2 linked regions of the Hoeflea algicola genome follow. The protein of the gene in region 1 binds, or shares a complex with, the protein of each later gene. Links are inferred from orthologs where the notes say so. Each region holds a gene or a part of one and is shown on either strand. Other genes may lie near its edges.

The links.
Region 2: the proteins of ccmB (region 1) and ccmE are in contact, whole or in part, in a solved structure (PDB 8CE8), measured with the Escherichia coli proteins. The link is inferred for Hoeflea algicola from one-to-one orthologs.

Annotation. Positions count from the first base shown.
Region 1 is NZ_JAOVZR010000001.1:3,030,491-3,033,798, forward strand. The notes cover bases 54-3,048. They hold ccmB (heme exporter protein CcmB), read right to left. Parts: upstream 1,885-3,048; coding sequence 1,222-1,884; downstream 54-1,221. Other genes in these bases: OEG84_RS14860 (DsbE family thiol:disulfide interchange protein), read right to left, coding at 54-235; ccmD (heme exporter protein CcmD), read right to left, coding at 232-405; OEG84_RS14870 (heme ABC transporter permease), read right to left, coding at 422-1,177; ccmA (heme ABC exporter ATP-binding protein CcmA), read right to left, coding at 1,881-2,543; acnA (aconitate hydratase AcnA), read left to right, coding at 2,813-3,048. Also shown: more of OEG84_RS14860, read right to left, coding at 1-53; more of acnA, read left to right, coding at 3,049-3,308. UniProt on the Escherichia coli protein: Required for the export of heme to the periplasm for the biogenesis of c-type cytochromes.
Region 2 is NZ_JAOVZR010000001.1:208,056-211,368, forward strand. The notes cover bases 25-3,024. They hold ccmE (cytochrome c maturation protein CcmE), read left to right. Parts: upstream 25-1,284; coding sequence 1,285-1,764; downstream 1,765-3,024. Other genes in these bases: ccmI (c-type cytochrome biogenesis protein CcmI), read left to right, coding at 25-1,288; OEG84_RS01120 (heme lyase CcmF/NrfE family subunit), read left to right, coding at 1,801-3,024. In the rest of the region: more of ccmI, read left to right, coding at 1-24; more of OEG84_RS01120, read left to right, coding at 3,025-3,313. UniProt on the Escherichia coli protein: Heme chaperone required for the biogenesis of c-type cytochromes. Transiently binds heme delivered by CcmC and transfers the heme to apo-cytochromes in a process facilitated by CcmF and CcmH.

The sequences.
Region 1 (3,308 bases):
TCGCCGCATCATTGAGCGCCGGCAATTGCGCGCCGTTCACGCTCAGCCCGTCGAGCGGCGGCAGGTCCAGCGACGGCGCCTTCGAGCCGATCAGCACCGAGGGGATTTCGCTTGAATCACGGCCGAATTCGAGTTGATAGTAAAACACGCCGGCCAGACTGATGAACAGAATGAATGGCAGGAACGCCACCAGCAGACGGCGTTTTCCGTGGGGGGCCTGCGCCGCGTCGCTCATTGACTGGAACCCGTTGCCGTTTGCGAACGCCGGCGTATGCCTTGCGCCTTCAGTTCGGCCAACTCGCGCTTGCGCGCGCGGCCATCAAGAAGGATCGACACCAGCACCCCGACCAGCGTCACCGCCGTCGCCGCATAGGAAAGAAACACGAAGCTTTCGTGGCTCATCAGACTTGTCCCTTCGCGCTCAGCGCCCGATCGACTGGGCGGCTTGCCGGCGCATTGCCCGCACCCGCCGGCGCCAGATCTCGTTGCGCATAGCCATCAAATGCAGCGTGAAAAAGACCAGTGTATAGGCAAGCCCCATTACCAGCAGCGGATAGAGCATCGACGGGTCGATGGTCGGACCATCGAGCCGCATCACGCTCGCCGGTTGATGCAGCGTGTTCCACCAGTCGACCGAAAACTTGATGATCGGGATATTGATGAAGCCGACCAGCGTCAGCACCGCGGCGGGACGCGCCGCGCGGGACGGGTCATCCATCGCCTTGTGCAACGCGATCAGCCCCAGATACATCAAAAACAGCACGAACACCGATGTCAGCCGCGCATCCCAAACCCACCAGGTGCCCCACATTGGCCGGCCCCACAATGAGCCGGTCAAGAGCGACAGGAAGGTGAACGCCGCGCCGATCGGCAGCGCCGACTTGGCGGCAACATCTGCCAGCGGATGGCGCCACACCAGGGTGCCGACCGAGGCGATTGCCATCACCGAATAGCACATCATCGCAAGCCAGGCGGCGGGCACATGAATATACATGATCTGCACGGTGATGCCCTGCTGGTAATCCGCAGGCGCGGTAAACGACATATAGAGCCCGACCGCCAGTACCAGCACCGAGGCCACGGCCAGATAGGGCAGAATCCGCCCCGAAAGGGCAAGGAACCGGGTCGGGTTGGCCAGCCCGGTAAACCAGCCCTGGGAGATCGTGGTGTCGCTCATAGACTTTTTCTAATGCCTGTCGGGGCTGGTTTCAATGAAATAGATCAATCTGCCGCACCCTTCAGCGCCGCCGCCGAGGCCACGGGCCCGAGGGCTGCAAAAAACAGCGCGATTGCCGACAGGATCATGAACGGTGGCCAGAACGGGTCGGGGTCGGTGACCGCGGCGTAGGAGGCACTGACGCCGAAGATCAGGATCGGGATTGCCAGGGGAAGGATCAGGATCGACACCAGCAGCCCGCCGCGCGGCAGGGCGACGGCTACCGCAGCGCCAACCGCGCCGATAAACGAGATCGCCGGCGTGCCGACCAGAAGTGTCAGCATGACCGCACCGGTGGAAATCGCGCTCATGTTCATCAGCAGGCCCAAAAGCGGTGCCGCCAGCACCAGCGGCAACCCGGTGGCGAGCCAATGCGCCAGACTCTTGACGAACACGGTAAGCACCAGGGAGAACCAGTCCTGCATCGCCAGCATGTCGAGCGAGCCGTCTTCGCGGTCGGCCTGAAACAACCGATCGAGACCCAAAAGCGAGGCAAGCAGCGCGCCGATCCACAGGATTGCCGGGCCGATCCGAGCCAGAAGGTTGAGATCTGGGCCGATGCCGAAGGGAATGACCGCCACCACGGCGAGAAAGAACAGCACGCCGAGCATCGCCGCCCCGCCCGAGCGGGTGGCAATCGCCAGATCGCGCTTCAGCAGCGCCCTCATGACCAGGCCTCCACGGCATCGAAGGCGGCACGGTGATCGCCCGACAATTCCAGCGTCTTGACCGGATCGAGTCCCAGCGGCTGGTGGGTGGCCGCAATCGCTATTCCACCGCCGGACAGGTGCTCTCTCACCAGATCGGCAAACAATCCCGCCGACTGCTTGTCGAGCGCCGCCGTCGGCTCATCGAGGATCCACACGGGCCGCCACACCACCAAGAGCCGTGCCAGCGCGATACGCCGCTGCTGACCCGCAGACAGGTAGCCGAACGGCAGATGCGCCACGCCGGTAAGCCCGACGGCCTCGATCGCCGCATCGACCGACAGCCCGGTGCTGCTGTCACCGCGCTGAAAGCTTTTCCAGAAATCGAGGTTCTCCGACACCCGCAATTCGCGCTTCATGGCGTTGCGGTGCCCCAGATAATGGGCGTGTTCCGCAACCGCCATATCAGCCCCCGCATCGTCGCACAGCGAGAAACTACCCGAATCAGCCCGCAACAAACCCGCCAGAATCCTCAGCAGGGTCGATTTACCTGCGCCATTAGGCCCTGTGACAATCAGCGCTTCACCGCGCGCCAGCGTAAATCCGACATTGTCGAACAGCACGCTGTCGCCGCGGCGTCCCTTGAGATTGGTGGCTATTGCCTGCATCGGCCCCCGCATTTCGGCCGCCGCGTTCACCGCGCCGGACCCGCCCAAAAAACATTCGCATGGGCCATTGGTTGATCTGGCACCTTCATACGAAAGAATCTATAAGACCTGCAACCACGCCAGCGGTCGGCGTGAATTCCACCTAGTGCCGAACATGACAGCCGATCAGGCGTCACGGGCGGACTGCGGAAATGACCGTACCCGCACCCTTCTCCACGCGATCAGCGTGAACAAGGTGTTTGCCTTCAAAATTCGGCTGAACTGACGAAAGCGAGTTGCTCGTGGCCAAATCACTCGACAGCTTCAACTGCCGCTCCACCCTCAAGGTCGGTGACACCGACTATGTCTATTACAGTCTTGTCGAAGCCGAAAAGAACGGTTTGACCGGCATCTCTACACTTCCCTATTCGATGAAGGTAATTCTCGAAAACCTTCTGCGTAACGAGGACGGCCGCACGGTCAAGAAGGACGACATTCTCGCCGTCGTCGCCTGGCTTACCAACAAGGGCAAGGCCGACGCTGAAATAGCCTATCGTCCGGCCCGCGTGCTGATGCAGGATTTCACCGGCGTCCCCGCCGTGGTCGATCTGGCTGCGATGCGCGACGCCATGGTGGCGCTCGGCGGCGACCCGCAGAAGATCAACCCGCTGGTACCGGTCGACCTGGTCATCGACCACTCTGTGATTGTCGATGAATTCGGCACGCCAACCGCGCTGGCCCACAATGTCGAGCGTGAATATGAGCGCAACGGCGAACGCTACCGCTTTTTGAAGTGGG
Region 2 (3,313 bases), 2.8 Mb from region 1 along the record:
TGTCGCCCTGTTCATGCCGTTGGCGGCTCTCACCGTCTATCTGGAACTCGGACGGCCTGACCTGCCGCAATTGCCGTTGGCCGCGCGCCTCCAGGCCGATCCCGAAAATGTCGACATCGCCATGCTGGTCAGCCGCGCCGAGCAGCATCTGGCCACCAACCCCGATGATGGCAGGGGCTGGGAAGTGCTCGGTCCGATTTATCTCAGGACCGGACAGTTCGCGGAATCAGTCACTGCGTTCCGCAAGGCGGTCGCCCTCCTCGGGCCATCGGCGGGCCGGTTGTCCAATCTCGGTGAAGCCCTGTATTCGCAGGCCGGAGGCATTGTCACCGAAGAAGCGGGGCTAGCTTTCCAGACCGCTCGCGAGCTTGATCCCAACGATCCCAAGCCGCAGTTCTTTCTGGCACTGGGTTTGTCACAATCGGGCAAGCGCGAGGCGGCGTTGTCGGCCTTTTCCGCCATGGCCGAGAGCGCACCGGCCGAAGCGCCATGGCTTCCCGCCGTGCGCACTCATATTGCCGAGTTGCAGGCGGGCTCCGGCCTGGTTCCCGGCCCGTTGTCTGGTGCGGGATCGACGCCGCGTGGACCATCGGCTGCCGATGTTGTCGCCGCCCAGGACATGAGCCCGCAAGAGCGCCAGGAGATGATTGGCACGATGATCAGCGGGCTGGAATCCCGGCTTGGCGAAAATCCCGATAACATTGAAGGCTGGCTGCGGCTGGTGCGGTCGCTTGTCGTGATCGGCGAAGAGGCCCGGGCGCAGACCGCGCTCGATCGCGCATTTGCCGTGTTTGCCACTCCAGGCGCTGACAATCAGCGGTTGGTCGCCATTGCCGATGAACTTGATCTGGTTGCCACGGCCACGCTCGGCGGCGTGCCGATGGCGCCGGCCAAGCCGGCCTTGCAGTCCGCTCCGGGTAAACCGGCCGCGGCGATCAAGACGCCGTTTATTCTGCCGGGGGTCAATCCGGATACGGTCAACGGCGCTGCGCCGGGCGGGCCTAGCCAGGCCGATATTGCCGCCGCCGACAGCATGCCGGTCGAGGACCGCATGGCAATGATCCGCGGCATGGTGGAATCGCTCGATTCCAAGCTCAACGAAAACCCGGACAATATGGAAGGCTGGCTGCGGCTGGTGCGCTCCTACGCGGTGCTTGGCGATCCCGGCGCCGCGGGCGCGGCGTTGCAAAAGGCATCGCTGACATTCCCCGGAGACAGCGAAGGTGGCCGGGCACTGGCCGAACTCGCCACTGAACTGGGTCTCAATATTGCGATGGAAAGCCGATGAACCGCAAGCAGAAGAGATTGATTATCATTGCCGCAGGTGCGGTATTTCTGGTGGGCGCGGCCGCACTGGTAACCTCGGCGCTGCGCGAGCAGATCGTGTTTTTCAATTCGCCCACCGACGTGCTGGCGCAACCGCTGGCGCCGGGCACGCGGGTGCGGCTAGGCGGACTTGTCGAGGAAGGCTCGGTAGAGCGCGGCGAGAATTCAACGGTAACCTTTGCCGTCACCGATACCAACGCATCGGTGAAGGTGCACTATGTCGGTATTCTCCCCGACCTGTTCCGCGAGGGGCAGGGAGTGGTGACAGAAGGAACGTTCTCGCCCGAGCTGGGCATCTTCGAAGCCGACATGGTGCTGGCCAAGCATGACGAGAATTACATGCCCAAGGAAGTTGCAGACGCACTCAAGGCACAGGGCGTCTGGCAGGAAGGCGACCCGACGCCGGGCGTCGGGGATCAACCCACATCCGGCAATTGAGCGTCACTGACGCCGCTGCGGCAAAGGAGAAAAGCCATGATAACCGAGATCGGCCATTTCGCACTTGTTCTTGCCCTGGCGACGTCGGTGGTCCAGTCGCTGGTGCCGCTGATCGGTGCGCGCCGCAGGGATGCAAGCCTGATGGCCGTTGGCCCAAAGGCGGCGCTGACCACGCTGATGCTGGTGGCGATCTCCTATGTGGCGCTCACCAATGCCTATGTGACATCGGATTTTTCGGTCCAGAATGTCATCGAGAACTCGCATTCGCTCAAGCCGATGCTCTACAAGATCACCGGCGTGTGGGGCAATCACGAAGGCTCGATGTTGCTGTGGCTGCTGATTCTGGCGCTGTTTTCGGGGCTGGTGGCGGTGTTTGGCCGCAACCTGCCTGATACGCTCAAAGCCAATGTGCTTTCGGTTCAGGCCTGGATCACCGTGGCGTTTCTGCTGTTCGTGCTGCTGACTTCGAACCCGTTCGCGCGGGTTGATCTGCCGCCGATAGAAGGCAATGACCTCAACCCGATCCTTCAGGATGTTGGGCTGGCGATCCACCCGCCGTTGCTCTATCTCGGCTATGTCGGCTTCTCGATCTCCTTTGCCTTTGCCATCGCCGCGCTGATCGAGGGTCGCATCGATGCGGCCTGGGCGCGCTGGGTCCGGCCCTGGACATTGGCGGCGTGGGTCTTCCTGACCGCGGGCATCGCCATGGGCAGCTACTGGGCCTATTATGAGCTTGGCTGGGGTGGCTGGTGGTTCTGGGATCCGGTGGAAAACTCCTCCTTCATGCCCTGGCTGGTCGGCACCGCGCTGCTGCATTCGGCGCTGGTGATGGAAAAGCGTGAAGCGCTGAAGATCTGGACCGTACTGCTGGCGATCCTGACGTTTTCGTTTTCGCTGCTGGGCGCGTTCCTGGTCCGTTCGGGCGTGCTGACCTCGGTGCATTCCTTTGCTTCCGATCCGGTTCGCGGCGTATTCATCCTACTTATTCTGGTGGTATTTATTGGCGGCGCCCTGGCGCTGTTCGGCCTGCGCGCCGGCTCTTTGAAGGCGGGCGGCATTTTTGCTCCGATATCGCGCGAAGGGGCGCTGGTGCTCAACAACCTGTTTTTGACAACGGCGGCTGCCACCGTTTTGATCGGCACGCTTTACCCGCTGTTGCTGGAAGCCACGACCGGAACCAAGATTTCAGTCGGCCCGCCGTTCTTCAACCTGACGTTTGGTCCGCTGATGGTGCCGCTGCTGCTGGCGGTGCCATTCGGGCCGCTGTTGGCGTGGAAGCGTGCCGACTTGGCAGGTGCTGCGCAACGACTCTATTTCGCCGCCGGCATTGCGCTGCTGGTGGGCCTCGGCATGGTCTTCCTGCGCACGGGTGCACCGGTGCTGGCGGGGCTGGGCATTGCGCTTGGTGTCTTCCTGATCCTTGGTGCTTTCACCGACCTGGCCTTGCGCTCGGGCGTTGGCCGGCTCAGCTCAGGCGTGGCCTGGGGCCGCCTGATCGGTCTGCCGCGCTCGGCCTTTGGCGCAGCCTTTGCGCATATGGGGCTTGGCG